4 regions of the Bacillus sp. KICET-3 genome follow, and region 1 is predicted to be linked to each of the others. Evidence: predicted binding sites of a transcription regulator. Region 1 holds the regulator's gene; each other region holds the start of a gene.
What was found. The regulator Rex, encoded in region 1, represses fermentation and respiration genes when NADH is low (regulators of the CRP and FNR family bind a similar motif). The targets are predictions, from matches to a motif close to TTGTGAAATATTTCACAA.
Positions count from the first base shown of each region.

Region 2: the regulator Rex is predicted to act here: its motif matches at 2,705-2,722, upstream of R5H20_RS22265 (cytochrome ubiquinol oxidase subunit I).
Region 3: the regulator Rex is predicted to act here: its motif matches at 3,189-3,206, upstream of pflB (formate C-acetyltransferase).
Region 4: the regulator Rex is predicted to act here: its motif matches at 2,220-2,237, upstream of arcA (arginine deiminase).

Region 1 is NZ_CP137345.1:705,529-713,575, forward strand. Features, by position in the region: gene R5H20_RS03515 (ABC-F family ATP-binding cassette domain-containing protein) at 1-1,334, opposite strand, end outside; gene moaC (cyclic pyranopterin monophosphate synthase MoaC) at 1,484-1,996, shown strand; gene R5H20_RS03525 (redox-sensing transcriptional repressor Rex) at 1,993-2,640, shown strand; gene tatA (twin-arginine translocase TatA/TatE family subunit) at 2,662-2,838, shown strand; gene tatC (twin-arginine translocase subunit TatC) at 2,845-3,612, shown strand; gene R5H20_RS03540 (YdiK family protein) at 3,663-3,851, opposite strand; gene R5H20_RS03545 (CPBP family intramembrane glutamic endopeptidase) at 3,851-4,585, opposite strand; gene groES (co-chaperone GroES) at 4,812-5,096, shown strand; gene groL (chaperonin GroEL) at 5,142-6,773, shown strand; gene R5H20_RS03560 (YukJ family protein) at 6,890-7,576, opposite strand; gene R5H20_RS03565 (amidohydrolase family protein) at 7,983-8,047, shown strand, end outside.
Region 2 is NZ_CP137345.1:4,355,813-4,363,859, reverse strand. Features, by position in the region: gene R5H20_RS22285 (NAD-dependent malic enzyme) at 1-48, shown strand, start outside; gene R5H20_RS22280 (DUF1259 domain-containing protein) at 67-438, opposite strand; gene R5H20_RS22275 (formate/nitrite transporter family protein) at 523-1,311, opposite strand; gene R5H20_RS22270 (fructosamine kinase family protein) at 1,520-2,389, shown strand; gene R5H20_RS22265 (cytochrome ubiquinol oxidase subunit I) at 2,764-4,170, shown strand; gene cydB (cytochrome d ubiquinol oxidase subunit II) at 4,157-5,173, shown strand; gene cydD (thiol reductant ABC exporter subunit CydD) at 5,173-6,897, shown strand; gene cydC (thiol reductant ABC exporter subunit CydC) at 6,894-8,047, shown strand, end outside.
Region 3 is NZ_CP137345.1:2,409,303-2,417,349, reverse strand. Features, by position in the region: gene R5H20_RS12280 (helical membrane plugin domain-containing protein) at 1-78, shown strand, start outside; gene R5H20_RS12275 (NAD(P)/FAD-dependent oxidoreductase) at 120-1,298, shown strand; gene dacB (D-alanyl-D-alanine carboxypeptidase/D-alanyl-D-alanine endopeptidase) at 1,502-2,986, shown strand; gene pflB (formate C-acetyltransferase) at 3,283-5,508, shown strand; gene pflA (pyruvate formate-lyase-activating protein) at 5,569-6,333, shown strand; gene R5H20_RS12255 (DHH family phosphoesterase) at 6,444-7,646, shown strand; partial or broken gene R5H20_RS12250 (glycoside hydrolase family 10 protein) at 7,761-8,047, shown strand, end outside.
Region 4 is NZ_CP137345.1:4,391,046-4,399,092, forward strand. Features, by position in the region: gene R5H20_RS22420 (YfjD family protein) at 1-58, opposite strand, end outside; gene R5H20_RS22425 (YitT family protein) at 428-1,264, opposite strand; guanidine-I (ykkC/yxkD leader) riboswitch at 1,334-1,439, opposite strand; gene argR (arginine repressor) at 1,602-2,042, shown strand; gene arcA (arginine deiminase) at 2,326-3,561, shown strand; gene argF (ornithine carbamoyltransferase) at 3,590-4,597, shown strand; gene arcD (arginine-ornithine antiporter) at 4,654-6,063, shown strand; gene arcC (carbamate kinase) at 6,094-7,044, shown strand; gene R5H20_RS22455 (Crp/Fnr family transcriptional regulator) at 7,163-7,840, shown strand; gene R5H20_RS22460 (glycoside hydrolase family 1 protein) at 7,907-8,047, opposite strand, start outside.

The DNA of each region.
Region 1 (8,047 bases):
AGGGCGTGAACCGGTTTTAGCACATCATCTCCGGAGAATAGAAAATTTCCCAGGCATGTTCTAATATCTTTCTCATTCATCTCTGGATACTCATCCCACAGCTCGTCAATGACGCGTTTTGACGAAGTCAATTCAGCCTGTTCCTGATCGTAATAGCCGATCAAGACATGTGAGCCCGTTGTGATCGTTCCGGCGGCAGGCTTCAGCTTCTGTATCAGCGTTTTTAACAGCGTCGATTTTCCGATACCGTTAGGGCCGACAAGCGCCACGCTTTCCCCGCGTGTAATATGAAAATTGAGCGAACGGAGGAGCGGAGGCTGATCTTGATAGCTGACCGTCAGATCTTCGACGCGTAAAACGTCATTTCCGCTTTGCCGCGAAATCTCAAAGCGGAAGTTGGCTGATTTTTCATCGCCGAGCGGTTTTGTCATGACTTCCATCCGCTCGAGCTGTTTTCTTCTGCTTTGGGCGCGCTTTGTCGTTGAGGCCCTTGCCAGGTTGCGGTCAACGAAGTCCTGGAGCTTGGCGATTTCATCCTGCTGCTTTTCATACAGCTTGGTCTCTCTTTCAAGGTGTTCCGCTTTTAATGTAAGATATGAGCTGTAGTTTCCGATGTATTTTTTGCTCTGGGTGCGGGAAATCTCATATACTTGGGTGACGACCTTATCAAGAAAGTACCTGTCATGGGAGACGATCAGAATGGCGCCGCTGTAGTTTTGCAAATATTGTTCCAGCCATGTGAGCGTGTCGATGTCCAGGTGGTTTGTCGGTTCATCAAGAATCAGCAGATCAGGCTTTGTCAAAAGCATTTTTCCGAGTGCGAGCCTCGTTTTTTGTCCGCCGCTTAAATCCTGCACGCGCGCGGAATCGCCGTGTCCGGCGAATCCCATTCCGTGGATCACAGATCTGACGTCAGCTTCATATTGATAGCCGCCTTTGTCTTTAAACGTCTGCTGGAGTCTATCGTACGTTTTCATTAAAGATTCCAGCTTGTCCGGATCAGCATGCGCCATTTCCTCTTCAATCGAGCGCATCACGGTTTCCATCGTTTTCAAATGATCAAAGACCGAAAGCAATTCCTCTTTAATCGTCAGCTCGGAATCAAGTCCTGAATGCTGATCAAGATAGCCGATGGTTAAATCCTTCGGCTTAATGATGTCCCCTTTTTCATAAGACAGGCGGCCGGCGATAATTTTTAAAAAAGTCGATTTTCCGGCTCCGTTGCGGCCGACGATCGCAATCCGGTCCCGTGATCTGACTTCAAGCTTTATATTCGTTAAAATGGAATCGGCCCCAAACGATTTTGAGAGCTGATTGACTTGTAAAATCATCATGATCTATTTCACCTCTTGTTTGCTATTTTAAGTGTAGCCTATCAGATAGCAGTCAGCAAACAATTAAGTGAAGTCTGGAAGATTTTAACCAAAAGAAAAAGACAGATTGAAAAAAATAGTGTATGATCTTTATAAGGAGAGTTTTTATCATGAACCAATTTACACACTTTAATGAACAAGGCAGAGCCAAAATGGTTGATATAAGCGAAAAGGAAGCTTCAGTCCGAACTGCTGTGGCTCTCTCAAGCGTGTCCATGACAAGAGACGTGCATGCAAAAATCAAGAACCAGGAAATGGGGAAAGGCGATGTGCTGGCGGTGGCCCAGGTAGCCGGAATCATGGCGGCGAAGCAAACGTCCGCCATCATCCCGATGTGCCATCCGATTGCCCTTAAGGGAGTCGATATCGCCTTTCGATGGGAAGAAAAAGAACAGAACAGCATCCTGCATATTCAGGCAAAAGTCAAGACAAAAGGGAGTACAGGTGTGGAAATGGAAGCGTTAACGTCAGCTTCCGTATGCGCCCTGACTGTTTATGACATGTGCAAGGCGGCGGATAAGGGAATGGTGATAGGCCCGACCTATCTTGCAGAAAAGACGGGCGGGAAAAACGGCGACTATAAAAGGGAAAAAGCTGAAGTAAACATGGAGGATCGGTTATGAACTTGGATCATTCAAAAATTCCGCAAGCGACAGCGAAACGGCTGCCGTTATATTATCGTTTTTTAAAAAACCTTCATGCATCAGGAAAGCAGCGTGTTTCGTCTGCTGAGCTGAGCGATGCCGTAAAAGTTGATTCTGCTACAATTCGCAGGGACTTTTCATATTTTGGAGCTCTCGGCAAAAAAGGCTATGGCTATAATGTGAATTATTTGCTGTCCTTTTTCAGAAAGACGCTCGATCAGGATGAAATGACAAACGTAACGCTCATCGGTGTAGGAAATTTAGGAACAGCCTTTCTCCATTACAATTTCATTAAAAACAACAACACGAAAATTGCGATTGCTTTTGATGTCAATGAAAGCAAAATCGGAACAGAAGTCGGAGGCGTTCCCGTATACGACCTGAATAAACTTGAAGAGCATTTGACAGATGACATCCCCGTCGCCATTTTGACGGTCCCGGCCCATGCCGCCCAATCGATTACGGACAGGCTTGTTGCGCTCGGTATCAAAGGTATTCTCAATTTTACGCCGGCCCGTTTGAATGTGCCGGAACACATTCGAATTCATCATATAGATTTAGCGGTTGAACTTCAGTCATTGGTGTATTTTCTGAAGCATTATTCAATGACGGAAGAAAAATGACGGAAAGGGGGAGGCTTTTATATGCCGACAATCGGTCCTGGAAGCTTTATTTTAATCGTTATTTTGGCGATTTTGATTTTCGGTCCGAAAAAACTTCCTGAACTGGGAAGAGCAGCAGGCAATACATTACGGGAGTTTAAAAACGCGACAAAAGGTCTGGCGGATGACGATAACGACAAAAAGAAAGAAGATCAGTAGGATGGGATGACATTGATGAAGGGAAAAGAAATGTCGCTGTTGGAACATATTAAAGAATTGCGAAGACGGCTCATGTTCACTGCCTTCTTTTTTGCCGTTTTTGTCATGGCGGGCTTCTTTCTTGCAAAGCCGATCATTATTTATCTGCAGCAGACGGAGGAAGCCAAACTGCTTACGCTCAATGCGTTTAAACTGACGGACCCTTTGCTGGTATACATGCAGTTCGCTTTCATCATCGGCGCTGTCATGACCTCGCCGCTCATTTTGTATCAGCTGTGGGCGTTTATCAGCCCGGGGCTGTATGAAAAAGAACGCAAAGTGACGCTAAGCTATATTCCTGTATCGATTATTCTCTTTTTAGGCGGCATTGCCTTTTCTTACTTTATTTTGTTTCCGTTTGTCGTTGATTTTATGATGAACTTATCCGATGATCTCAATGTGAATCAAGTCATCGGAGTGTACGAATATTTTCAATTTCTTCTGCAGCTGACGCTTCCTTTCGGTTTATTGTTTCAGATGCCTGTGGTGGTTATGTTTGTGACAAGGCTCGGCTTGGTGACGCCAATGTTTTTGTCAAAGATCAGAAAGTATGCCTACTTTGTTCTGTTCGTCATTGCGGCGGTTATCACTCCGCCGGAGCTGTTGTCTCATTTAATGGTTTCAGTGCCTTTATTAATTCTTTATGAGATCAGCATCGTGATTTCGCGAATCGCCTACCGGCAGGCGCAAAAAAATGCAATTCGGGAGGAAAACCAGGCATTTCTGCAGAAATAAAGAGCCATCTCTCTTTACGAGAATGGCTCTTATCTTTAAAACGAGTTGTTTTATTTTTTTCTTTTCAACCTGCTTGAAAGGGCGAACATTTTAAAGGAAATGCTGATGTTGTAAGCAGCGAAAAGCATGAGAAGAATCGTGTAGAACGACCACATATTCCCCGGAGTGGTAGCTGCCAGATACGTAAACAGCACACCGGTCAAAAAATAAATCAATCCCCAAAATTTCGGGCTTCTTATCATAAAAATCCTCCAATAATCATTTGCATTTTTTCGGCTCGTTCCAAATATTCTTCAATAGGCCCCTGGAAAGTCTGGATAATGACGACAAGCGTATTCATGGCGACATGGGCGAAGATCGGTACGATGATCCGGTTTGTCCTGACGTATAAAAACGCGAATGTGAAGCCCATTGCCGTATAGATTAAAAGGTGTGAGAAATCCAGGTGGACAACCGAGAATAAAATGGAACTGATTAAAGCGGCGATAAAGAAATTTGTTTTTTCATAAAATGCCCCAAAAATGATCTTTCTGAAAATGATTTCCTCCAGAATAGGACCGAATACAGATGAAACAAACATCATGAGCGGCAATGCATGAATGATATCCATGATTCTTTGTGTATTTTCCGATTCGGGATTTACACCGAACAGTTTCATTTCGATCGCGGCGGCAATCGATTGGGCAAAAAGCGCGAGAAAAACGCCGAGGACCGCCCAGGCGATAGAGACACCGATCGATGCTTTCGGGGCGTTTCGAAGCGTTGTTTTTGGAGCGGTCCTTAAAATCAACAGCACGATCACAAGACATAGTGTAAAGGCGATGACAGACCATACTCCGACGAGTGTGAGCTGAGTTTCGGCGGGTGGCTGCCCCTTTCCGACGCCAAGAAAATAAAGCAGCGGCAGACCGACAACGGACGACAATTGCATGAGCACGTATGTCAAAATAATAAACCAGTATTGTTTTCTCAAGCCGTATGTACTCCTTTTCTAAAGATCTAAAGCAGACTATGTTTATTGTAACACACTCCATTCAAATTATTGGGCGGGAAGGATAACGGGAAATATGTAAGCGCAAAAAATTTTTAACCTTATCACTTGAAATTGCCCTGGAGATTCTTTATTATAAGAATTGTGTTAGCACTCACTGAGTGCGAGTGCTAAAATTACATATGAAAATATTGAGGAGGTTGTTTCATTGTTAAAGCCATTAGGTGATCGCGTTGTCATTGAGCTCGTTGAGTCTGAAGAAAAAACTGCTAGCGGAATCGTACTTCCTGACTCCGCAAAAGAAAAACCCCAAGAGGGTAAAGTGGTTGCTGCCGGTTCAGGCCGTGTGTTAGAGAGCGGAGAGCGCGTTGCATTAGAAGTCAAAACAGGCGACCGCATCATCTTCTCAAAATATGCAGGTACCGAAGTGAAATATGAAGGTACTGACTACTTAATCTTGCGTGAAAGCGACATTTTAGCTGTTATCGGCTAAGACATAAATAAAATCTTTAAACAATCCTGAGGAGGTTCGAATAACATGGCAAAAGATATTAAGTTTAGCGAAGAAGCCCGCCGTTCAATGCTGCGCGGTGTAGATGCATTGGCGGATGCTGTAAAGGTAACGTTGGGACCTAAAGGACGCAACGTCGTTCTTGAGAAAAAATTCGGTTCTCCATTAATCACAAACGACGGTGTAACAATCGCGAAAGAAATCGAGCTTGAAGATGCTTTCGAAAACATGGGTGCCAAACTTGTTGCTGAAGTTGCCAGCAAAACGAACGATGTTGCCGGTGACGGTACGACAACTGCGACTGTTCTGGCTCAAGCAATGATTCGCGAAGGCCTTAAAAACGTAACAGCCGGCGCCAACCCTGTCGGTGTGCGCAAAGGAATCGAGCAGGCTGTTGCCGTTGCGGTTGAAAACCTGAAAGAAATCTCTAAACCGATCGAAGGCAAAGAGTCTATCGCACAGGTTGCTTCTATCTCTGCTGCCGATGAAGAAGTCGGAAGCCTGATCGCAGAAGCAATGGAACGCGTCGGAAACGATGGCGTCATCACAATCGAAGAATCAAAAGGATTCACAACAGAGCTTGAAGTTGTTGAAGGTATGCAGTTCGACCGCGGATATGCGTCTCCTTACATGGTGACTGACTCCGATAAGATGGAAGCGGTTCTTGACAACCCGTACATCCTGGTCACTGACAAAAAAATCACAAACATTCAAGAAATCCTTCCAGTGCTTGAGCAAGTCGTTCAGCAAGGCAAACCATTGCTTCTGATCGCTGAAGACGTTGAAGGTGAAGCTCTTGCAACACTTGTTGTCAACAAGCTCCGCGGAACATTCAACGCAGTGGCTGTTAAAGCTCCTGGATTCGGTGACCGCCGCAAAGCGATGCTTGAAGACATCTCTATCCTGACAGGTGCTGAAGTGATCACAGAAGATTTAGGCCTTGACCTTAAATCAACTCAAATCAGCCAATTGGGACGCGCTTCTAAAGTCGTCGTTACAAAAGAAAACACGACAATCGTTGAAGGCGCCGGAGAAGCAGAACAAATCGCAGCACGCGTCAACCAAATCCGCGCTCAAGTTGAAGAAACAACATCTGAATTCGATAAAGAAAAATTACAAGAGCGCCTTGCGAAACTTGCAGGCGGCGTAGCTGTCATCAAAGTCGGCGCAGCGACTGAGACAGAACTGAAAGAACGCAAACTTCGCATCGAAGACGCCCTCAACTCTACTCGCGCTGCGGTAGAAGAAGGAATCGTATCCGGCGGTGGTACAGCTCTTGTCAACGTATACAACAAAGTAGCTGCAATCGACGCAGAAGGCGACGAATTGACTGGTGTGAACATCGTTCTTCGCGCTCTTGAAGAGCCGATCCGTCAAATCGCGCACAATGCTGGTCTTGAAGGATCTGTCATCGTTGAGCGCCTGAAAGGCGAAGAAATCGGCATCGGCTACAACGCTGCAACAGGCGAATGGGTCAACATGATCGAAAAAGGTATCGTAGACCCTACAAAAGTAACGCGCTCAGCTCTGCAAAACGCTGCATCTGTAGCGGCTATGTTCTTGACAACTGAAGCAGTTGTTGCCGACAAGCCTGAAGAAAACAAAGGCGGCGGCATGCCTGACATGGGCGGCATGGGCGGCATGGGCGGAATGATGTAAGCCCACCCGCAACTAAAACCCCTTGAGTAATCAAGGGGTTTTTCCTTTTATTCCGCCGACCGCCGGACAAAAGTTTTGGACATGTTTACCCCCTCCTCATCGAGAAGGGGGCAATTTCATTCAAACTCTTTATCAGGTTCTGTAAACGCACAAAACCTGATCGGATCTCCATTTTGATCCGTGCACCAAGATTGCGTTAAGAAAGCTAAAAAAATGGCAACCCAATAGTCCTTAAATTGAATGAGTATCCCGCCGTCGTGATAAACTCCGTTGTCCTGTTTCCATTTTCCTGAATTCCCCTGGTTCATGTGAATATTATGCATACCGTTGGTTGGTTCGAACCCGAATATTTTATCTTTCTTATTCTCAGGTCCGAATCGTGAGCCGTAAACATAGATAGCAGCATTTTCTTTTTTGGCTTCGTTCATGTATGTTTCAATAAAATCATTCAAGTCATTATTTTCGCCAGTAACTTCATGAGGCAGAGGTATCATTTTGGTGGGATCGAAAAGATTGCCTCTTACATAGTCAAGTGCGATACGTTGATTTGCTTCATTTTCTCGAATAGGAGTATATCCGTTCTGCAGGTTTTGCAAATGGGTGATTTCACTGGCATTAAAATCATCATCCGCATAATACAATACTTCTGATTCGGCTGAGCTCGACATCACATTAATGGCACATCTGTAATGCGTGCCATCCTCTCCAATCACATCCACTTGATAATGGGGGGTATCAAAATCAACCTCTCTTCTCGTATCGTGTACAGTTCCCTTTAAAACGCCATAATTTTCAACAGCCATCGTTTTCCTCCTTTTAAAAAGTAGTTGGGAGAAAACATGGAAGGCTTGTTCACCAACCATCCCCACAATGTGGTCACATGACGTCTTTTTCACGGATGTATAATTTGAAATTCTCCGTATTCATAAAAAATCCTCCGCCAGCCGGCCGTTTCATGTAAAAATGGTAAAAAGGTGATATTGATGAGGTGATCAGTTAGATGGGGTACAACAGCAATTTTTAAAAAAAATCTGTCAGTCTGCCCGGGAAGATCTGTGTGAGCTTTCATTTTTCCATGAACATATTATGATTCTTCCGCCCGTCGAGTCTTATTTGTATGGTACACCCCTTTTTTGTTTTAAAATGGATATTGAAGATGATGTTACTATACCTTAAGCCTTTACCATCCTTTAAGAAGGGAGAATCGCCATGCGGAAAACACTTTTTCGAAATGCGACAATCATTACTCTTGATCCGAGGCTGAAAAACATCGA
Region 2 (8,047 bases), 970 kb from region 1:
ATCGTCGCTGAAGCTGTGGAAAGAGCCGCGCTTTCAAGTAAGAAATAAATGCAAACGGCTGCCGCTTTATCGCAATACAGATAAGGCAGCAGCCGTTTTTCTTGCAAATTGTAATGGCGGTTCAACAGATTGAAAATGAATATACAGCAGATTCGGTTTGGTAAAAATCCAATGATTGTGCAATGCGCTGATGATCAGGCCTTGATCGGCGAGCTTTTTCGTGAAAAGCGGAATTTCTTCCGCCATATTTAAGGCGACGCCGTTTTGATCAAGCGACTCAAACATGACCTCTTCCATCCCGACTCCCCGGCTCGGCCTCCCCTGAATGGTGACGTTTAAATTCCGGTTTACACTGACGGAACAAACGCCGTGTTCCACTTTCGCCTCTCCATTCAATATTTGTCCAAATTGCCGGCAGAGCGTTTGAAAACTTTGCATATCATACAGCCTCCATTTTAAAAGTAGTATGATTTTATGAACCGCGTCATCTTTTCATGATACTTTTATAAATGGAAGCAGGCGCTATTTGATGATTTCTTTCGCGCCGGGCTCGTTCGCATAGTAATACATAAAGCCCATCATAAATCCGCCGCCGACCAGATTTCCCAATGTTACGGGAATTAAATTGTGAACAGCGCCGTAAATAGAGATGGTGTCCGGATGTTCGGTCACCAAAGCGACGGCGAAAGTGGCCATGTTGGCGATGCTGTGCTCATATCCGGAAATAAAGAAACAAAAAACAAACAGCATCATGGAGAACATTTTTGCACCGTCGCCTTTTTGAGACATCGGAATAAAAAAGGCAAGACAGACGAGCCAATTGCAAAGAATCGCTCTGAAAAACAATTCCGGCATCGGCGTATTCATTTTATGATCGGCTGCATTCAGCAGAAAGCTGTTGACGGACGGGTCTTTAAATAAGCCGGTTGAAAAAATAAGACCTGCGAACAAGACGGCTCCCATTATATTTCCCGCATAACTGAAGATCCACAGCCTTAAAACATCAAACCAGCGCATCTTTTTGCGAAGCGCCGCAAATGTATAATAAAATGTATTTCCCGTGAATAAATCTCCCCCGCCATAAACAATAAGAATAATGGCTCCCCCAAAAGTGACCGCTGCGATTGGATATGTGAACGGAGACTGTTCAAGATAAAAAAAGTTCCCCGTTTTAAATGCGACAATAACGCCAAATCCGATGAACATGCTTGCCAGCATAGACCGCAAAAGATAGCGGAGCGGACTTTGCATAAAGATGCTGCGCTTTTTCAATGCGAGCTCTTCTACTAAAATGAGTGATTTGGTTTCCATGTTTTTCACCACCATCAAGAAAGGATCTATGATTACGGAATAAGTATAGCAGGGTATTGTGAAATATTTCACAAGATGTGTGGCTTTTATGTGAACAAAGATAAGGAAATATCATCCATAGGTATGAGAATCGTTTTGGTTTCGGGGCCTATTGAACGCTTTTCATTTCTGCGGCTTTTTTGTATAAAGTGAGGGAGGGGGTGATGGAATGGATCTGCAGAAAATCATTGATCAAGCGGTGGAATCATCAACCGGGAATTTGGCGGTTCGAAGAATAAAAGAAGTGGGAGGCGGCGACATCAACCGCTCTTTCCTTGTAGAAACAGATGAAACCCGCTTGTTCATCAAAGTCAATCATGGAGTGCCGGCCGATTTTTTTGAAAAAGAGGCCATGGGACTTGCAGAGCTGAAACAAACAAACGCCGTGAAGGTGCCGGAAGTGTTGGCGTACAACGGAAAAAGCGATGCCGGGCGTTTTCTGGTTCTCTCCTATATCAAAAGCACACTCTCTTTTCAGGCTGAGGAAAAGCTTGGCGTCCAGCTGGCCGGCATGCACCGGACGAAAAAGCCGTATTACGGTTTGGCGCATAATAATTATATCGGTACATTCCAGCAGGAAAACGGCAGATATGACAGCTGGAATACCTATTACCGGGAGAAAAGGCTGCTTACGCAAATCAAACTCGCTTGTGAAAAAGGTTTTTTGAATGAAAGACAGGCGGAGAAGCATATCAGGCTTGCAGAGTCGATCGGACGCTGGCTTCCGGACAACCCCCGCTCATCCGTGCTGCATGGAGATCTTTGGGGAGGCAATTGGATGACAGGCGGGGACGGTTCCCCATATCTTATCGACCCGGCCGTATTATATGGGGACTGCCAGATGGATTTGGCGATGACCGCATTGTTCGGCGGTTTTACTGAACGGTTTTACCGCGCTTATGAGGAAGCGTCGGGAGAAGCGCTCAATCGCGACATCTGGCCTTTATATCAGCTGTTTTATGTTTATATGCATTTGAATTCCTTTGGTGAGAGCTATTTGGCTCATACCGAAAGAATTGTCAAACAGTATATCGGATAAGTGACAGTCCAAAGGCAAAAATATCGATTTTGTGACAGAACAAACACCCTTTCAAGGGTGTTTTTTAGTTGATGGAACGGGCTTTTGCTCAACATCATGGTAAATAAAACCTATTTGTTGTCAAAAAAAGTTTGGTTTTTAGTCAAGGTTTGGTCACAAAATGATCCATTTTTTAGGTAATTAGATCTTTTTTTCTATAATCAAACGGTGTAAATTACTTATATAAGTAGTCTTTATGTTGTTTTATAAGTCTATTGTATTATTTTGAGAGCAGACGGCTTTGGGCATCTCAAAGCGTCACCTGTAAGAGCATTATTGTGAAGTGCTGAACAAATGGAGAAGCATGATTTTTGATCAAATGGAGGTAGCAGGGAATGAACGAATTAATCTTAGCCCGGTTTCAATTCGCTTCAACAACAATCTTTCACTTTATCTTTGTTCCGATGTCAATCGGACTTGTCTTTATGGTTGCTTTGATGGAAACCCTTTACGTTGTAAAGAAAAAAGACGTTTACCGGACGATGGCGAAATTTTGGGGGCACTTATTCTTAATTAACTTTGCCGTCGGTGTCGTCACCGGGATTTTACAGGAGTTTCAGTTTGGGATGAACTGGTCTGAATATTCGCGCTTTGTCGGCGACGTATTCGGAGCCCCGCTGGCTGTTGAGGCCCTTTTGGCCTTTTTTATGGAATCGACCTTCATCGGTTTATGGATATTCGGCTGGGACCGCCTTCCGAAGAAGGTTCATTTGCTCTCCATCTGGCTTGTGTCGATCGGTACGATGCTGTCTGCATTTTGGATTTTAGCCGCCAACTCGTTTATGCAGGAGCCTGTCGGCTTTGCGATTAAAAACGGCCGGGCGGAGATGACCGATTTCTTTGCGATTATTAAAAACCCGCAGCTGTGGGTGGAATTTCCGCACGTCATTTTCGGCGCGCTTGCCACGGGGGCGTTTTTTATCGCCGGTGTGAGTGCGTACAAAATGCTGAAAAAGCAGGAAATGGCCTTTTTTAAAAAGTCTTTTCAGATCGCCATGATTGTAGCGCTCGTTTCAGGAATCGGCGTTGCCTTCAGCGGTCATGAACAGGCACAGCATCTGATGAAGAGCCAGCCGATGAAAATGGCTGCAAGCGAAGCGCTTTGGGATGACAGCGGAGACCCTGCCGCATGGACGATGCTTGCCAATATTGACTCGGACAAGCAGGAAAACAAGTCTGAAATCAGCATTCCTTATGCGCTGAGCTATCTGGCTTATAAAAAATTCAGCGGCGATGTTCCGGGGATGAAAACATTGCAAAAACAATATGAAAAAAAATATGGGGAAGGAAACTATATTCCGCCGGTAAAAACGACATTTTGGAGCTTCAGGATTATGGCAGGCGCGGGAATCCTCATGATCATTGCGGCTTTGACCGGACTTTTCCTCAGCTTCCGCAAAAAGCTTGAGACTAGCAAATGGTTTTTGCGGGTGATGGTCGGACTGATCGCATTTCCGTTCATCGCCAACACGGCGGGATGGATTATGACAGAGATCGGACGGCAGCCGTGGACGGTTTTTGGAATATTGACAACCGCTCAATCTGTTTCACCGAATGTTTCAGCGGGAATGCTTCTGTTCTCGGTGATTGCGTTCACTGCGATTTATCTCATTTTGGCGCTGGTCCTTGTCTATCTGTTTGTCCGTGAGATTAAAAAAGGGGCTGGGCATCATGACCATCATCATGAGGCGCCCGTTTCGACAGACCCGTTTGATCAGGAGGTTTACCATGGTATCTCTTAATGAGCTCTGGTTTATATTAGTCGCGGTGTTGTTCATAGGTTTTTTCTTTCTCGAAGGCTTCGATTTCGGAGTCGGAATGGCGACCCGGTTTCTCGGGCGGAATGAGCTTGAACGGCGGGTGATGATCAATACGATCGGCCCTTTCTGGGATGCGAATGAAGTCTGGCTGCTGACCGGCGGCGGGGCGATTTTCGCCGCTTTTCCAAATTGGTATGCGACGATGTTCAGCGGATATTATATCCCGTTCGTGTTTGTGCTGCTTGCCTTGATTGGACGGGGTGTCGCTTTTGAGTTCAGAGGAAAAGTGGAAACGGCGAAATGGACGAAGACGTGGGATTGGGTCGTGTTTTTCGGAAGCCTTTTGCCGCCGTTTTTGTTCGGCGTTTTATTCACCAGCATTTTACGGGGGATGCCGATAGACGCCGAGATGAATATTCACGCCGGCTTCACAGATTATGTGAATGTCTATTCGGTCACCGGCGGGGTCACAGTCACGCTTTTATGCCTGCTGCACGGCCTGATATTCATTACCCTTAGAACGGAGGCGGACTTGCGTGACCGTGCGAGACAGCTGGCCGGAAAAGTTATTTTCGCCGTTTTGGCCGCGCTCGCTGCTTTTGTTGCGCTGTCCATTTTTGAAACCGATCTGTTCACAGGCCGCGGCCAGGTGACGATTCCGCTTGCCGCTTTGATTGTCGTCTGCTATGTGCTTGCCATCATGTTTATGAAACAAAAACGCGACGGCTGGACGTTTGCCATGACGGGAGCGGGGATCGCACTCACAGTGGGCACGATTTTTACGGCGCTGTTTCCGCGCGTCATGATCAGCTCTGTGAAAAGCGCATATGACTTGACGATCTATAATGCTTCCTCAGGCGACTATTCGTTAAAAGTCATGACGATTGTCGCGCTGACATTGCTGCCATTTGTGCTGGGCTACCAAATCTGGAGCTACTATGTGTTCCGGAAACGAGTCAGCAGTAAGGAGCCTATGATTTATTAATGGGAAAAGATCTCTTTCAATATAAAGGAATGAAACGGATTCTCGCGGTGCTGACCATGCTGACCTTGATGCAGGGCGCCGCGATCATCATGCAGGCGGAGTGGCTTGCGGAGGCGGTGACCCGCCTTTTTAACGGCGAACGAATCGATGCGCTGTATTCGTTGCTCACCTTCTTTCTTGCGGCGTTTCTGCTTCGCCATGCGATCACGCTTGTAAAGCAGCGGGCGGTTTATCATTACGCCGCAAAGACCGGGGCTGATATGCGGAAAAGCTTTCTGGAAAAGCTTTTTCAATCCGGACCGCTGCTTGCAAGACAAAAGGGGACAGGGCATGTGGTCACGCTCGCCATGGAAGGCATTGCCCAGTTCCGCCGCTATCTGGAGCTGTTTCTTCCGAAGATGGTCAGCATGGCTGTAATCCCGGCTGCAATTGTATGTTATGTCTTTTTCAAAGACAAATCGTCGGCAACGGTCTTAATTGTGACGATGCCGATTTTGATTGCGTTTATGATTCTGCTCGGGTATGCCGCTAAAAGAAAAGCCGACCGGCAGTGGAAAAGCTACCAGGTGCTATCCAATCATTTTACAGACTCGCTTCGCGGACTGGAAACATTGAAGTTTTTAGGTTTAAGCCGTTCACATGAGAACAATATTTTTAAGGTGAGCGAAAGATATCTGAAGGCGACGATGAGTACGCTCAAAATCGCTTTTCTGTCATCGTTTGCCCTTGATTTTTTTACGATGCTGTCCGTTGCGACTGTGGCTGTGTTTCTCGGATTGGGACTTGTAGAAGGGCATATAACACTCGGCCCGGCTCTTACGATACTCATTTTGGCTCCCGAGTTTTTTCTGCCTGTGCGCGAGGTCGGCAACGATTATCATGCAACATTGAACGGACAGGAAGCGGGAAAAGCGATCAAGAACATTTTGGATGCACCCGCTTTTCAAGAGGAGGAGCCGCTTGAGCTTGGTGTATGGTCTGATGAGGATCAACTGCAATTAAAAAACGTCTCTGTACAGCATGAGGAAGGGGAAAGCCAATCCTTAACAGATATCTCGCTTTCGTTTAAAGGAAAGAAAAAAATCGGCATCATCGGTGAAAGCGGAGCAGGGAAGTCTACGCTGATCGATGTGCTGGGCGGCTTTTTGCAAACGGCCGGCGGAACGATCGAAGTCGGCGGGGCGGAAAGAACCCACCTGCAGGCGGAGAGCTGGCAGCGGCAGCTTATCTATATTCCGCAGCATCCGTATATTTTTCCAGACACACTGAGCGCCAATATCCGTTTTTATCATCCTGATGCATCTTCAGAAGAAGTGGCACAGGCAGCAGCGGCAGCCGGACTGACGCAGCTGATTGCTGAACTTCCGTCCGGCGTTGATGAACGGATAGGCGAAGGCGGAAGAGCGCTGAGCGGCGGGCAGGCGCAGCGGACTGCCATAGCCAGGGCTTTCCTCGGAAACCGTCCGATTCTTCTGTTGGATGAACCGACGGCACACCTGGATATTGAAACAGAATACGAAATAAAAGAAACGATGCTGGAGCTGTTTGAGGACAAGCTTGTCTTTATCGCGACCCACCGGCTGCACTGGATGCCGGATATGGATGAAATCATCGTGCTGAAGGATGGGAAAGTGGCGGAAACCGGAACGCATCAACAATTGATCGAAAAACGCGGCGTCTACTACGGCCTTGTTGAGGCGCAGTCGTTTGGAGGTGCATCATGAAAAAGGAACAGTGGATACTGCCGTATATGAAGAAAAATAGAAAACTGTTGATCATTGTGGTTTTACTTGGCGGACTGACGGTATGTTCCGCCGCTTTTCTTATGTATACATCAGGCTATTTGATTTCAAAAGCGGCAACGCGGCCGGAGAATGTTTTAATGATCTATGTGCCGATCGTGGCGGTCCGCACCTTTGGTATACTGCGGGCTGTGGCAAGGTATGTCGAGCGGCTGACAGGCCATCACATGATTTTGAACATTTTATCCGATATGCGTGTCAGGCTGTACCGGCTGCTTGAACCGCAGGCTCTGAAATTGCGTTCGCGCTTTCGTACGGGCGATATGCTGGGGATATTGGCCGATGATATCGAGCATTTGCAGGATATGTATTTGAAAACGGTTTTTCCGGGCATTTCGGCGCTGCTTTTGTATATCATCTTTATCGCTGCCCTTGGCTGCTTTTCATGGCCTTTTGCCGGACTCGTCGCGATCTATGCCGCTGTTCTCGTTTTTCTTGTTCCGCTTGTTTCCCTGCTTGTCACAAGGGCGAAAAACATCGAGTTAAAAAGAGGGCGCAGCCGGCTTTACCGCCAGCTGACAGATGCTGTCATGGGTGTGAGCGACTGGATTTTCAGCGGCCGGCAAAACGACTTTATCCGCACTTATGAAGAGGCTGAAGACACATGGCTTCAAATTGAAAGAAAACGTCAGCGTTTCATCCGCTGGAGGGATTTCGCCGTCCAGTGCTTAACAGCCGGGCTCGTATTGATGATGCTGATTTGGGCCGGCGGACAAAGCGCAGAAGGCGCGTTGCCCCACACGTTCATTGCGGCGTTTGTCCTTGTGGTGTTTCCGCTGACGGAAGCGTTCTTTCCGCTTTCTGATGCAGCAGCGGCGATTCCGCAATACGAGGATTCGCTACAGCGTATGGAAGGGCTTAGGCCGGAACAGGAAAAAGATCATCCCGTTCCGTCAGAAAAGGCCGAGGCGGTCGGCTTACAAGATGTTACGCTCCGTTTTGAGGATGTTTCATTTTCATATGAATATGGACAGCCGGTATTGCAGGGTGTTTCTTTTACGGTAAGGCAAGGAGAAAAAATTGCGCTTTTAGGACCAAGCGGTGCCGGAAAGTCAACGATTTTGACCATGAT
Region 3 (8,047 bases), 1.7 Mb from region 1:
GATCCGCAGGCTCAAAAACTGTTCCGCTTTGTCCAAAGCTACCTGCAAATCATGTCAGAACGCGAAAAACAAAAATAATACCTTCAGAACACATTTAGAATAAGGACGGAGGATTCATGATGTCAAAACATATAGTCATTCTAGGCGCTGGTTACGGCGGATTACTTTCTGCTTTAACAGTACGCAAACATTACAGTAAAGAAGAAGCAACAATAACAGTGGTCAATCAATACCCGACTCACCAGATCATTACGGAACTGCACCGTCTTGCGGCAGGAAACGTCTCAGAACAAGCCATCGCTATGCCGCTTGCAAAGCTTTTCAAAGGAAAAGACATCGATCTTAAAATCGCAAAAGTAAACTCTTTTTCCGTTGATAAAAAAGAAGTCGCTCTTTCAGACGGTTCTACGCTAACATACGATGCGCTCGTAGTCGGCCTCGGTTCTGTAACGGCTTACTTCGGCATCCCTGGACTTGAAGAAAACAGCATGGTTCTTAAATCCGCAAATGATGCGAAGAAGATCTTCAAGCATGTCGAAGAACGCGTACGCGAATACTCCAAAACCAAAAATGAAGCTGATGCAACAATTCTTATCGGGGGAGGCGGCTTAACAGGCGTCGAGCTTGTCGGTGAGCTTGCTGACATCATGCCAAATCTTACGAAAAAATACGGTGTAAACCCTAAAGAAATCAAATTAAAATTGGTTGAAGCAGGGCCGAAAATCCTTCCTGTTCTTCCGGATGATCTTATCGCACGCGCGACTGCCAGCCTTGAAAAACGCGGCGTTGAATTCTTAACAGGTCTTCCTGTCACAAATGTAGAGGGGAACGTCATTGATCTGAAAGACGGATCAAAAGTAGTTGCCAACACATTTGTTTGGACTGGCGGCGTACAAGGAAATCCTCTTGTCGGCGAATCAGGCCTTGAAGTCAACCGCGGACGCGCGACTGTGAACGAATTCCTTCAATCTACTTCACATGAAGATGTGTTCGTTGCCGGAGACAGCGCTGTCGTCTTTGGTCCGGACGGCCGTCCATATCCGCCGACAGCACAAATTGCATGGCAAATGGGCGAACTGATCGGCTACAACCTATACGCATACTTAGAAAACAAATCTCTTGAAACATTCAGCCCTGTCAACTCAGGTACGCTTGCAAGCCTTGGCCGCAAAGATGCAGTTGCGATCATCGGCGCTAACTCAACAGCCCTGAAAGGACTTCCTGCTTCCTTAATGAAAGAGGCAAGCAACGTGCGCTACCTAAGCCATATTAAAGGTCTATTCAGCCTGGCTTACTAATAAAATTCCAGCACTACTTATAGTGTAAACTATAAGTGGTGCTTTTTTATGCCGTAAATTTGACGGGGAAATGAAATATTTTGAATTTTTTAGTTTACTGTTGTTCCAGTCAGCTTCAAATGCCCACACTACACAATTTTCGAAGTATATCCCGCCCCTTTTTGCAATAAAGTATTAAAACATGAGCGGAAGGGGGGAACTGAATGTCCAAAACCGTAAAGCTTTGCCTGTGCATCATGATAATATTCGTTCTGGGGATTGCGTCCCACACAGTTGGAGAAGAGGCTGCCGTCCATGCGACTGAAAAGAACGACGGCCTTGCCGCCGAACTTGACCGGATATTAAAAAATGAGCCTGACTTAAAAGGAGCGCTTGCGGGAATCAGCGTCAGATCGGCGGACACCGGAAAGGTCGTATACAGCCATATGGGAGACGTCAGAATGAGACCCGCATCCAATCTGAAGCTTTTGACCGCCGCCGCTGCTCTTTCTGTGCTTGGCGAAGATTATTCTTTTACAACAGAGGTGCTGGCTGACGGGCCTGTCCAAGGGAAAAAGGTCGAAGGGAATCTCTACTTAAAAGGAAAAGGCGATCCCACACTGTTAACAGAGGATTTTGATAAGCTGGCTAAAAGCATCCGTCAAAAAGGAATCAGGCAGATCCGCGGAAACCTTGTCGGGGATGATACTTGGTATGACGATGTCCGCTATTCGCCAGATATATCCTGGAGCGATGAACATACATATTACGGAGCACAGATTTCCGCATTAACCGCATCGCCAAATGAAGATTATGATGCAGGCACAGTGATCATCGAGGTGAACCCTGGCGGAAAAACCGGGCAAAAACCAAAGGTTACGGTATCTCCAAAAACGGCATATGTAAACATCGCCAACCATGCCGAAACCGTCCCCGCCGACGGAAAAAAAGAGATCACAATCGCAAGGGAGCATGGCACAAATACGATCAATATCAAAGGCACGATCCCGATGGAAACATCAAGAGTCAGGGAATGGATCGCTGTTTGGGAACCGACCGGCTATGCTCTTGATTTGTTTAAGCAGGCGCTCAAGCGGCACGGCATCAAAGTGCTCGGAAAAACAAAAACCGGCGTCTCGCCGCAAAACGCGCACCGTGTCACAACCCATCAATCCATGCCGCTTTCAGAGCTGATGGTGCCGTTTATGAAGCTCAGCAACAACGGCCATGCCGAAACATTGGTCAAGGAGATGGGAAGGACGGTTAAAGAAGAAGGGAGCTGGGAGAAAGGGCTTGGCGTTTTAAAAGAAACGCTTCCGAGGTTTGCCGTTGATCCAGACGCCATCCTCCTGAGAGACGGTTCGGGAATCTCCCATATCAATCTCATCTCCGCACATCAGATCACAAATCTGTTATTTTCCGTTCAGGATAAAAAATGGTTTTCCGTTTTTCTGCATTCACTGCCGGTTGCCGGCGAAAGTGACAGAATGGCCGGCGGAACATTGCGCAACCGTATGAAAAATCCGGCCCTCAAAGGTAAAGTAAAGGCAAAGACAGGCTCGCTGTCGACCGTCAGTTCATTATCCGGCTATGTTGATACAAAAAGCGGAGAAACGTTGATTTTCTCTGTCATTTTAAATCAGCTGCTTGATGATGAGAAAGGAAAAGATATCGAAGACAAAATCGCCGAGGTATTAGCCGCCCAATGACAGCACCCGTTTCTTAAGAAGCGGGTGTTTTTCTTGTCCTAAATGGAGACAACGCGCCGTTTTTCGGTATTTTGATTTATATATAACAGTTTTGACTTTTTCTTCTTTTATTATAATACAGATTCAATCATGAATTTGTTTTCTAAGGGCTGCATCTTCAATTTGTGTAAGTTCTACGAACTTTGTTAAGAATTTCACATACTTGTGACTTTTTTCACATTCAAACCTGTTCTACAGATCATAAGATATATATGTAACAGCTGTTATAAAAATGATTAAAAAAAGAGGTGGACGAGATGGAACAATGGAAAGGCTTCACCACAAATGTATGGCAAAAAGAAGTAAACGTACGGGATTTCATTCTGAATAACTTTCAGCCTTATGAAGGCGACGAATCGTTTCTGCAGCCTCCAACCGAAGCGACAACTGCATTATGGGATCAAGTCATGGAGTTATCGAAAAAAGAGCGTGAAAACGGCGGTGTTCTTGACATGGATACGGAAATCGTATCAACCGTCACATCGCATGGACCCGGCTATTTAAATCAAGACCTGGAAAAAGTGGTCGGCGTTCAGACAGATGAGCCATTCAAACGCTCCCTTCAGCCATTCGGCGGCATTCGCATGGCAAAGCAAGCCTGCCAATCATACGGATTTGATTTAAATCCGGAAGTCGAAAGAATTTTTACAGACTACCGCAAAACGCATAACCAAGGTGTATTTGACGCCTATACAGATGAAATGAAGCTGGCCCGCAAGGTCGGAATCATTACAGGTCTTCCCGATGCATACGGACGCGGACGCATCATCGGCGACTACCGCCGGGTCGCTCTTTATGGTGTGGATTTCTTAATCAGCGAAAAGAAAAAAGATGCAGCCGGCACATCAAACATCATGTCTGAAGAAAACATCAGGCTGCGCGAAGAGCTGTCAGAGCAAATTCGGGCATTGAAAGAATTGAAAGAGATGGCCGCAGGATACGGCTTTGACATTTCACAGCCGGCTGCAAATGCGAAAGAAGCGTTTCAATGGCTGTACTTCGGATATTTGGCCGCCATTAAAGAGCAAAATGGAGCCGCGATGAGCCTTGGCCGCGTCTCAACGTTCCTGGATATTTATATTGAAAGAGATTTGCAGAATGGGGTGCTGACAGAGGAGGAGGCACAAGAGCTTGTCGATCATTTCGTCATGAAGCTCCGCTTAGTAAAATTCGCCCGTACGCCGGAATACAATGAATTGTTCAGCGGCGACCCGACATGGGTAACAGAATCAATCGGAGGAATGGCACAAGACGGCCGCGCTCTTGTCACAAAAAACTCGTTCAGATTCCTTCATACGTTGGACAATCTGGGTCCTGCACCTGAACCGAACTTGACCGTACTTTGGTCTGTCAGACTTCCTGATGGCTTTAAACAATACTGCGCCAAAATGTCCATAAAAACGAGCTCGATCCAGTATGAAAATGATGATATCATGCGTCCCGAATATGGTGATGATTACGGTATCGCTTGCTGTGTATCAGCAATGGCAATCGGCAAACAAATGCAGTTTTTCGGAGCACGCGCCAACTTGGCGAAAGCGCTTCTTTATGCGATTAACGGCGGAAAAGACGAAAAGCATAAGATGCAGGTCGGACCGGAAATGCCGCCAGTCGCCTCAGACATTTTGGATTATGATGAAGTCATGCATAAGTTTGATCAAACGATGGAATGGCTTGCAGGGCTGTATATCAACACGCTGAACATCATCCATTATATGCATGATAAATATTGTTATGAAAGGGCGGAAATGGCGCTCCATGACACTGAAATTCTTCGCACAATGGCGACTGGAATCGCGGGATTGAGCGTTGTCGCTGACTCGTTAAGCGCTATTAAATATGCAAAAGTGAAAGCGGTCAGGGATGAAAATGGCATTGCCGTTGATTTTGAAACAGAAGGCGATTTCCCGAAATACGGAAATAATGACGACCGCGTGGACGCCATCGCTGTCGACATTGTTGAAAGATTTATGAAAAAGCTGCGCAAACACCAGACATACCGGAAATCCATGCCGACAATGTCCATATTAACGATTACATCAAATGTCGTATACGGGAAGAAAACCGGAAATACGCCAGACGGCCGCCGGGCGGGTGAACCATTTGCCCCGGGAGCAAACCCGATGCACGGACGCGATACAAAAGGTACGCTTGCTTCCCTTTCATCAGTGGCAAAACTTCCTTACAGCTATGCGTTGGACGGAATTTCGAACACGTTTTCCATCATCCCGAAAGCTCTCGGCAAAGATGAAGCAAGCCGCGCTGCCAATTTATCAAGCATTCTTGACGGATATGCCGAAAAAGCGGGCCATCACTTAAATGTTAACGTATTCAACAGGGAAACATTGTTGGATGCGATGGAACATCCAGAGGAGTATCCGCAATTAACCATTCGCGTATCAGGCTATGCGGTGAACTTCATTAAGCTGACAAAAGAACAGCAGTTAGACGTCATCAGCCGCACATTCCATGAAACCATGTAACATCAATCATGCGGGGCGTCCTTCGGCGCTCCGCTCCCATCACAAGGGGTGATCCACATGATGCACGGTCGCATCCATTCGATTGAAACATTTGGCACGGTCGATGGGCCGGGTATTCGCTATGTCGTCTTTATGCAGGGCTGTATATTGCGCTGCCAGTTTTGCCATAATGCGGATACCTGGGAAATCGGAACAGGAAAACAAATGTCCGTTTCTGAAATCGTCGATGATATCCAATCCTATCTCCCGTATATGAAATCTTCCGGAGGCGGGATAACAGTGAGCGGGGGAGAACCGCTTTTACAGCTGCCGTTTTTGATCGAACTGTTCAAGGCCTGCAAAAAACACGGCATTCATACGGCGCTTGATTCTTCGGGCGGATGCTATTCCAAGGCAGACGCATTCCAGGAGCAGATCAGCGAATTGATCCAATATACCGATCTCGTTTTGCTGGATGTAAAACAAATCGACCGTAAAAAGCATATGAAACTAACCGGAATGCCGAATGATCATATTTTGGAGTTCGCCGAATTCCTCAGCGATCATCATATCCCTGTCTGGATCCGCCATGTCCTTGTTCCCGGCATCACGGATATTGATGACGATTTGAACCGGCTCGGAACGTTTATCGGAGGCCTTTCAAACGTCGAAAAGGTTGAAGTCCTCCCATACCACAAGCTCGGTGTCTACAAATGGGAAGCGCTTGGACTTGAATACCCATTAAAAGAGGTCGAACCTCCCGATGAAGAACGGATTGAACATGCATACAGATGTTTGACTGCTCATGTAAACTTCAGGAAGCCGTTTACCGAAACACTTGCATAAAAACGCCGCCTTTTTACAATAGTAAAACAGATGTTGGAAGTGAAACCTGCTTCCCTATATAAAAACGGCAGGCTATAAAAACAATAAACATAAGCAGGGTGGACAGCATGATGTATCATTTGTATTCTCATAATGACCTGGACGGAGTCGGCTGCGGAATCATCGCAAAGGCGGCCTTTGGCGAGCAGGTGGAGGTACGCTACAACTCCGTCACAGGCCTGGATGTCCAGGTTGAACGGTTTTTAGACAGAGCGAAAGACAAAGGAAAAAAAAAGGGCGGTTTATTTATCACGGATTTATCCGTTCATCAAGAAAATGAAAACAGGCTGAATGAATATGCCGAAGCAGGCGGACAGGTCAAACTCATCGATCACCATAAAACAGCGCTCCATTTGAACGAATACCCATGGGGAATGGTAAAAGTCGAATATGAAGACGGAAGACTCGCCTCAGCCACTTCTCTTTTTTATGAATACTTGGCTGAAAACGGCCTGATCGAGAAAACGAAAGCGATGGATCAGTTTGTCGAGCTCGTCCGGCTTTATGACACATGGCAATGGGAAGAAGCCGGCGCACTTCAGGCGAAGCGGCTGAATGACCTGTTTTTTATGGTGTCCATCGATGAATTTGAAGAAAAAATGCTCCGGCGCCTGAAAGAGAACGGCGAATTTTCTTTTGACGAATTCGAGGAAAAAATTCTCGATATGGAAGAAGAAAAAATCGAACGGTACATTCGCAGGAAAAAGCGGGAAATCGTACAGACCTTTATTCACGGGCACTGTGTCGGAATCGTCTATGCCGAAAACTATCATTCAGAAGTCGGAAACGAGCTGGGGAAGGAATATCCCCACCTTGATTATATTGCGATCTTGAATATGGGCGGTAAAAAGGTGAGCCTTCGCACCATTCATGATGAAACAGACGTTTCAGAGATCGCCGGCACATTCGGCGGAGGAGGCCATGCCAAAGCAGCCGGATGCCCGCTGACAGACGAAGTGTTCAGGCTGTTCGTGCAAGAGCCGTTTCCGATTGAACCGCTTAGAGCCGACGCTTTCAGAAACATATATAATCTGAAAGAATCTGAAAACGGATCGCTTTATGCAAACAGAGAAGAGGATCAATTTTTCCTCTTTCCGGCCGAAAACGGCTGGAACATTCAATTGAACGGGGTCATACAGCACGAAACCTTTGCTTCCTTTCAAGAAGCCGAGCGGTTTATCAAGCGGAATTATGCGGCTTGGCTTGTCAGGGATGAGCCATTTGTCCAATTTCTGATGCAGCACGTCAAAGACCATCTTCATACAACAGGCTAAGACACAAAAAGTCTTAGCCTGTTATCCTATACAAATGCACCGTTTTGACATATAATAACAGAAAGTTCAGAATTTTTCTAAAAGGGGTGGATGCTCATGAACGTGATGTGCGAAAACAGCCAATCAAGGGAATTCCGGGCGGTGTGGATCGCCACTGTCACAAACATCGACTGGCCTTCGCAAAAGGGCCTCACAGTGGAGCAGCAGAAAGAGGAGTACCTGAAGCTGCTGAATGATGTGACAGAGATGGGAATGAACGCTGTCGTCGTTCAGATCAAACCGACGGCTGACGCCTTTTATCCTTCCGCATACGGACCATGGTCTGAATATTTAACAGGGGTCCAAGGAAAAGACCCGGGATATGATCCGCTTTGTTTTTTGCTTGAAGAAGCGCACCGGAG
Region 4 (8,047 bases), 930 kb from region 1:
ACAGACTTGCAGCCCCGAATCCAAATGTAGCGAGAAACAGCCAACATCTGAAAAACATTTTGCCCCTTACTTCTATCAATCCATCCAAATGTGAAGACCTCCCTTCCCCTTTCAAGAAGCGGAATAGCGGTTTGCCATTTTGATTCTTGCTTTATAGGCGGCTGCTTTTATTTTTCTTCAGCGCTTTCACACAACTATTTTCACTTCTTAACACAGGCCATTTTTATTCATTATAATCATCTAGAAAATGCGCCAAATCCTACTAAAGTATGAGTTTTATCTCCTTCAAGCTTAAATTTTGCTTAAATTTACAATGTGAGGGAGAAGAAAGATAAGCCACTACTTCTTTTTATGTAATGGATCGGTTGCGCCATATGATAAGCCCCCATTCAAAAAGGCCGCCGGTCACATCCGGCAGCCCTCCCCGCTATTTCGATATATCAACAAACCCCTCGCCAAACACATCCCTGACGTCATGGATGATGACAAAGGCTTTTTTGTCTGTGCTGCGAATAATCTTTTTCAGCATGGACAGCTCCTGCTTATTGATGACGATATATAAAATCTCTTTAGAATCGCCCGTATAATGGCCGCGGCCCGATAAGACCGTAACCCCCCTGTCCATCAGCGTGTTCACTTGCGCGGCGATTTCATTTTTATGCTCAGAAATAATCGTAATCGCTTTTTTCGTATTGAGCCCTTCAATGATAAAATCCATCACCTTTGTGGCAATGTAAAGCATGACGATCGTAAACATCAGCTTTTCGGCCCCAATGATAAAGTAGGAACTGAATACGACAACCAAATCAATCATTAATAAAGCATAGCTGATGTTCCAGTCAAAGTATTTATTCGCGATTCTGGCAAGGATCGCCGAACCGGCGGTCGTTCCCCCGACGCGGATGATCATGCCGATGCCGACACCGGCAAATACGCCGGCAAAAATCGAGCTGATGATCACTTCCTCAGAAGGGATGACCCACTCTTCCGTCACATGAAGAAAAAATGAATTGGCCGCTACCGCGATGATCGTATACACCGTTGTTTTTTTATCCAAAAACCGATAGCCGATGATCAGAAGAATCCCGTTCAGCACAAAGTTTGTTATGCCTGGGGACCATTCAAACAGATAATACAAAATGAGCGTGATCCCGGTAACGCCCCCTTCTCCCAGATCATTCGGTATCGCAAACAGATTAACAGCCAATGCAAAGAAAAATGCTCCTACGATGATCAGAACGATATCAATGACTTTCTTTTTCATATCACCAGCTCCTTTTCAAAGATTGATCATCACAATAAAAACCCAGGAGAGCGCTCTATAAAGAGCATAAACTCCTGGGCTTTTATCCCACCGTGTCATAACGATTTATCGTTATGTGTTTTCTCTCGGACCAGGCCAAATGCGGGGCATCTGCGGAACCCTAGAAAACCACTTTTTCTTTCGTTCTATCAATTTGTCATCTTCAAGCATTATAAGTGAATTTCAGAAGCCTATCAACCCCATAAAAGATTTGATTTTCTGTAAAATAGCTTCCATGTATAAACAAAAAAACGTTCTATAATAAAAATATACGTGCTTGCCTGAGGGAGGCGCTCCGATGGATAAACAGAAACGGCAATGGATCATTAGACAAACCATACTCGAACATCCCGTTGAAACGCAGGAACAATTAGTCAGCCTGCTGAAGAGCCGCGGTGTAACCGCTTCTCAATCTACCATTTCAAGGGATATAAAAGAGATGTGCCTTGTCAAACAAAGCAATGAAAATGGAAGACTTGTCTATCTTACAAACCCTACTTTATCACTTAACACCACAAAAATACTAAAGGAGAAAATGTCAGATGTCGTCTTACAGGTCACCCGCTCCGGAAACATGGTCATCATTAAGACGATGCCCGGAAATGCCCATGCGATCGGGGTTCTGCTTGATCAGCTTGGACGGCCCGAGATGCTGGGCTGCATTTGCGGCAATGATACCTGTCTGGTGATCTCTGAATCTCCCGAAACGGCGCAGTCCTTTTGTGAGAATTTGTGCTGAAGCCGTTTGCAATAGCCGGTCCCGCTGGAGGGCCGGCTTTTTCATGTTCAAACATTGTTCAAAAATAAATCCCCTTAAAAAATATACAGAATTTATACGTTTTTTTTATTGTCCTGACAGCCGTTCATTTTCAAATTATCATATTTATTCATTTTTGCTTTTGCTTCATCAAAAAATATGTGAAATAGTTCTCATTCTTGCTGTTAGCGCTCTCACAGCGCTTCTTCTCCCGCTGCTTTAAGCTGAACATGTAGTAAAAAAGAGCTTAGGAGGCGGGATGATCATGACGACACCGATACACGTTTACTCAGAAATCGGCAATCTGAAAACCGTCATGCTGAAGCGGCCCGGGCGGGAATTGGAAAATCTCACACCCGAGTATCTTGGACGGCTTCTGTTTGACGATATTCCTTATTTGACAGCCGTTCAACAGGAACATGACCAATTTGCAGAAGCACTAAAACAACAAGGAGTGGAGGTTCTTTATTTAGAGCAGCTGACAGCCGAAGCACTGGAGGACGCAGCCGTCCGCAAGCAGTTTATCAGCGATCTTTTGTCTGAAAGCAAAGCAGACATACACGGGGCTTATGAGAAATTAAACGAATACTTACTTTCGATGGATACCAGTTCAATGATCGAACATGTCATGAGCGGCATTCGAAAAAATGAATTGGAAAAAGGGACGCGCACCAACTTGCATGAGTTGATGGAGGATCCTTATCCATTCTATCTCGATCCAATGCCAAACCTTTATTTCACAAGAGACCCGGCAGCCGCAATCGGCAACGGACTAACCATCAATAGAATGAAGGAACCAGCCCGCCGGAGAGAGTCGCTGTTTATGCGCTATATCGTGCAGCACCATCCGCGATTTAAAGGCCTGGATATTCCGATCTGGCTTGATCGCGATTCCAGCTTCAATATCGAAGGCGGAGACGAGCTTGTACTTAATGAGGAAACGGTGGCAATCGGCGTCTCAGAACGTACGTCCGCCCAGGCAATTGAACGCCTCGGCCGAAATTTATTGAAACGCCAAAACCAAATTCGCCGGGTACTGGCCGTAGAAATTCCAAAAACCAGAGCCTTTATGCACTTAGATACTGTATTTACGATGGTTGACCGCGATCAATTCACGATCCATCCGGCAATTCAAGGTCCTGAAGGAGACATGCGGATCTTTATCCTTGAACGAGGAGAAACCGATGAAGACATTCATATTACTGAAGAGCACAATCTGCTTGAGGTCCTGAAAAAAACGCTCGGCCTTTCAGATGTGAACCTGATTTTCTGCGGAGACGGAGATGAAATCGCTTCAGCCCGCGAACAGTGGAACGACGGCTCCAATACCCTCGCCATCGCTCCAGGTGTTGTGGTCACTTATGACCGAAATTACATTTCCAACGCCTGCTTGAGAGCGCAGGGCATCAAAGTCATCGAAATCCCGAGCGGAGAGCTTTCAAGAGGACGCGGAGGCCCGCGCTGCATGAGCATGCCGCTTTACCGTGAAGATATCAAATAGCCGTTTTAGAAAAAGGAGAGAGAACAAAATGGAGAAAACAATCGATTTAAAAGGCAGAAGCTATTTAGCCGAAAAAGACTTTTCAGAAGAGGAAATCCTTTATTTGCTCGATCTTGCCCAAGAATTAAAAGACAAAAAAGCACAAGGCATCAAACATCGCTATTTAGAAGGCAAAAACATCGCCTTGTTATTTGAGAAACCGTCAACCAGAACGCGCTGTGCCTTCACAACGGCCTGCATCGACCTCGGCGCCCATCCTGAGTACCTTGGCAAAGACGATATTCAGCTCGGCAAAAAAGAATCGATCGAAGATACGGCAAAAGTTCTCGGCCGGATGTTTGACGGTATTGAATTCCGCGGTTTTGAACATGAAAAAGTTCTGTCGCTGGCCGAACATTCAGGCGTACCGGTATGGAACGGCTTAACCGATTTATGGCATCCAACACAAATGCTTGCCGACTTCATGACAATCAAGGAGCACACAGGACGTGTGAAAGGCATCAAACTGACCTATATCGGCGACGGCCGGAACAATGTTGCCAACAGCCTGCTCATCGGCGGAGCGAAAGTCGGCATGGATGTCAGAATCTGCTCGCCTGAAGACCTTTTCCCTGATCAAGAAATCGTGGAAATGGCAGAGGCTTTCGCAAAAGAATCCGGAGGAAAGGTGACCGTAACAAGCGATACAGATAAAGCGGTCTCAGGAGCTGACGCGCTGTATACAGATGTCTGGGTGTCCATGGGTGAAGAAGACAAATTTGCTGAACGCATTAAATTGCTGAAACCTTATCAAGTCAATATGGATCTGGTCAAGAAAACCGGAAATGACGAGGTCATCTTCCTTCACTGTCTGCCAGCTTTCCACGATCTCCATACAACATACGGACAAAATGTATATAAAGAGCACGGCCTCAAAGAGATGGAAGTAACAGATGAAGTCTTCCGCAGCAAACATTCTAAAGTATTTGATGAAGCGGAAAACCGCATGCACACGATTAAAGCAGTCATGGCGGCGACACTGGGCGAGCTTGACTGACGGAAAAAGGGAGCCTTTCTCCCTTTTCCACCCTTAAACCGAATGAGGTGACCAAAATGGCGGAAGAAAAAAAACTGGGTCTGTTTGCGCTCATAGCGCTTGTCATAGGATCGATGATCGGCGGTGGGGCATTCAACCTCGCAAGCGACATGGCTTCCGGAGCCGGGGCCGGAGCGATTTTGATCGGCTGGGTCATTACCGGAATCGGCATGATCGCCCTGGCTTTCTCTTTTCAAAATCTCACGACGAAAAGGCCTGATTTAGACGGCGGCATTTTTACGTATGCACGGGAAGGATTCGGTCATTTCATGGGCTTTAACAGCGGCTGGGGATACTGGTTCGCAGCCCTGCTCGGAAACGTCGCATACGGGACGCTGCTGTTCAGCTCAGTCGGATATTTCATCCCCGCGTTTGGAAACGGGCAAAATATCGCATCTATTATCGGGGCGAGCGTGATTCTTTGGATCGTACACTTCTTGATTCTGCGGGGAGTCCAATCCGCTGCCATGATTAACTTAATTACGACCATTTCAAAACTGGTGCCGATTTTTGCATTTATCGTCGCCATCATCTTTGTTTTTCATCTTGATTTATTTACTCAGGATTTTTGGGGGAAAGGGCTTTCGCTCGGGTCAATCGGGGCGCAGGTCAAGAGCACGATGCTTGTCACCGTTTGGGTGTTTACAGGTATTGAAGGCGCCGTGCTTTTTTCAAGCAGGGCCAAAAAATCGAGCGATGTCGGTAAAGCAACCGTTATCGGTCTGATCAGCGTGCTTGCGATTTATGTGATGATTACCATGCTCTCTCTCGGCGTGATGAATCAGGAAAACCTGGCCGGCCTTCCAAACCCTTCAATGGCCGCGATCATGGAGCATATCGTCGGCAAATGGGGCGCTGTCCTGATCAACTTGGGATTAATTATTTCTGTATTGGGCGCCTGGCTGGCATGGACATTATTCGCCGGGGAACTGCCGCTGATTGCCGCGCGGGAAGGAGTCTTTCCAAAGTGGTTCGGAAAAGTAAATAAAAACGGCGCGCCTTCAAACGCGCTCACATTGACAAACGCCATTATCCAGCTGTTTCTGCTGACGTTTATCATCTCAGATGCGGCTTACCAATTCGCTTTTTCCTTGGCATCTTCAGCAATCTTAATCCCGTATTTATTTTCCGGACTTTATCAGCTCAAATACAGCTGGATTCACAAGGAGCCTGACCGGTTCAAAAACGTGGTCATCGGGATCATCGCAAGCATTTACGGTATTTGGCTTGTGTATGCTGCCGGTCTTGACTACCTGCTGTTGACGATGATTTTATATGCGCCTGGCATTCTCGTATTCCGGGCTGTCCGGAAAGGTAAAAAAGAAGGTTCGGTATTCAACAGGGCAGAGCTTGTCATAGCCGCCATCATCCTGGTCTTGGCTGTCGTTGCCATTGTGAAACTGGCATCAGGAGGCATTTCCATTTAACAAACTTCACTGAATCAGAGGTGTTTTACTATGAAAAAAAGAAAAATCGTTGTCGCACTAGGCGGGAACGCGATTCAAACCGGAGACCCAAGCGCGGAAGCACAGCAGCGGGCCTTGAAAGAAACAGCCGCATATTTGGCTGATATGATCGACAGCGGCACCGAATTAATTATTACACATGGAAACGGCCCGCAAGTCGGGAACCTGATGATTCAGCAAAAAGAAGCTGATTCTCCAAAAACGCCGGCAATGCCGCTTGAAACCTGTGTATCCATGACACAAGGAATGATCGGCTACTGGATGCAAAACGCCATCGATGAAGCGCTCCAGGCGAAAGGAAAGGACAAGCATGCGGCAACTATCATTACCCGTGTCGCCGTCCGCAGCGATGATGAAGCATTCCGCAATCCGACGAAGCCGATCGGACCATTTTACAGTGAACAGGAAGCAAAAGAGCTGATGAACAGCCAAAATGGAGACATCGTCTTTAAAGAAGATGCAGGAAGAGGCTGGCGCCGCGTTGTACCGTCTCCGACGCCGGTATCCATCCTTGAGCATGATGTTATCAATGATTTGGTTGAAAAAGGCCATATCGTCATCGCAGCCGGCGGAGGAGGCGTTCCTATCGTCGAAGACACTCAATCTATATGCGGGATCGATGCCGTGATTGACAAAGATTTTGCCGCTTGTAAATTAGCCGAACTGGTGCAAGCGACCGAACTGATTATTTTAACCGGAGTCGATAATGTCGCCATCGATTATTTAAAACCGACTGAACGGGCGCTTAAACACGTCACCACCCAAGAACTGAAAACGTATATAAAAGAAAACCAATTTGCAGAAGGGAGCATGCTGCCAAAAGTAAAAGCAGCCATCCAGTTTGCCGAAGCCAATAAAGGAAACAAAGCGGTGATTACCTCCCTCCAATTAGCCAAGGAAGCCCTGGAAGGCAAAGCCGGCACCATCGTCGAGCAGGCGTAAACGGCAGAAGGAAGGGCTCGGAAAAGGGTTCTTCCTTTTGTATATCGCCAAAAACAAGTAAAATTTAAAATATATAAGCCACAATCAAAAGTAAAATAGATAAGGGTGGTCGTATCATATGAAAAACAAAGACATCTTACATCATCTGAAAAAATTTTCTCTATTCGCTTCCCTGAATAAAAAGGAACTGGAAAATATCAAACAGTTCATCTATTGGCGCACGTATCATAAAGGCCAGATTTTATTTATGGAAGATGACCCCCGGGAACGAATGTATCTTCTCCTTGACGGCTTTATTAAACTCGAAAAAACCAATGCAACGGGATCAATGTTTTATACCGACTACGTACGCCCCCATACGCTCTTTCCATTCGGCGGCTTGTTTCGCGATGAACACTATCATTATTCCGCCGAAGCCTTGACAGATATTGAACTCTACTATATTCCCATGAACATATTTGAAGATCTCGTAAGGGAAAATAAATCACTGCTTTTTGATGTTCTCAATCAATTATCCGATATACTCGCCCTTCATGAAGAAAGGCTCAAACGAATTACACTCTCCCATGCACACGAACGGGTAACCCAAGCCATCTATTACCTGACTGAAAGCCTCGGCCAAAAAGAAAGAAATTCAACCATCATCAGCTGCCCGATCACAGCGGCTGAAATCGCCAAAATCTCCGGCACTTCCCGGGAAACCGTCAGCGCCGTCATGAAAAAGCTCCGCTGCGAGGGCGTCATCAGCCAGATGAACAAACAGATCATGATCAACCGGCCGGAGTATTTTATGTAATGATTTCAGCCCTGCCAAAATCATCCCGTTTACAACCGGGATGATTCCCCCGCCGCCGTCTGGCTTTTATTTATACGTGAATTCATCTGTTTCAAACTGTCTGTTTTCGATGATGTTCCGATAGAAATCAGCCGATTTTTTCAGCACGCGATTACGGTTTTCCTCCAATTGAATCTCGACAAGGCCGTAGCGGTTTTTAAAGGCGTT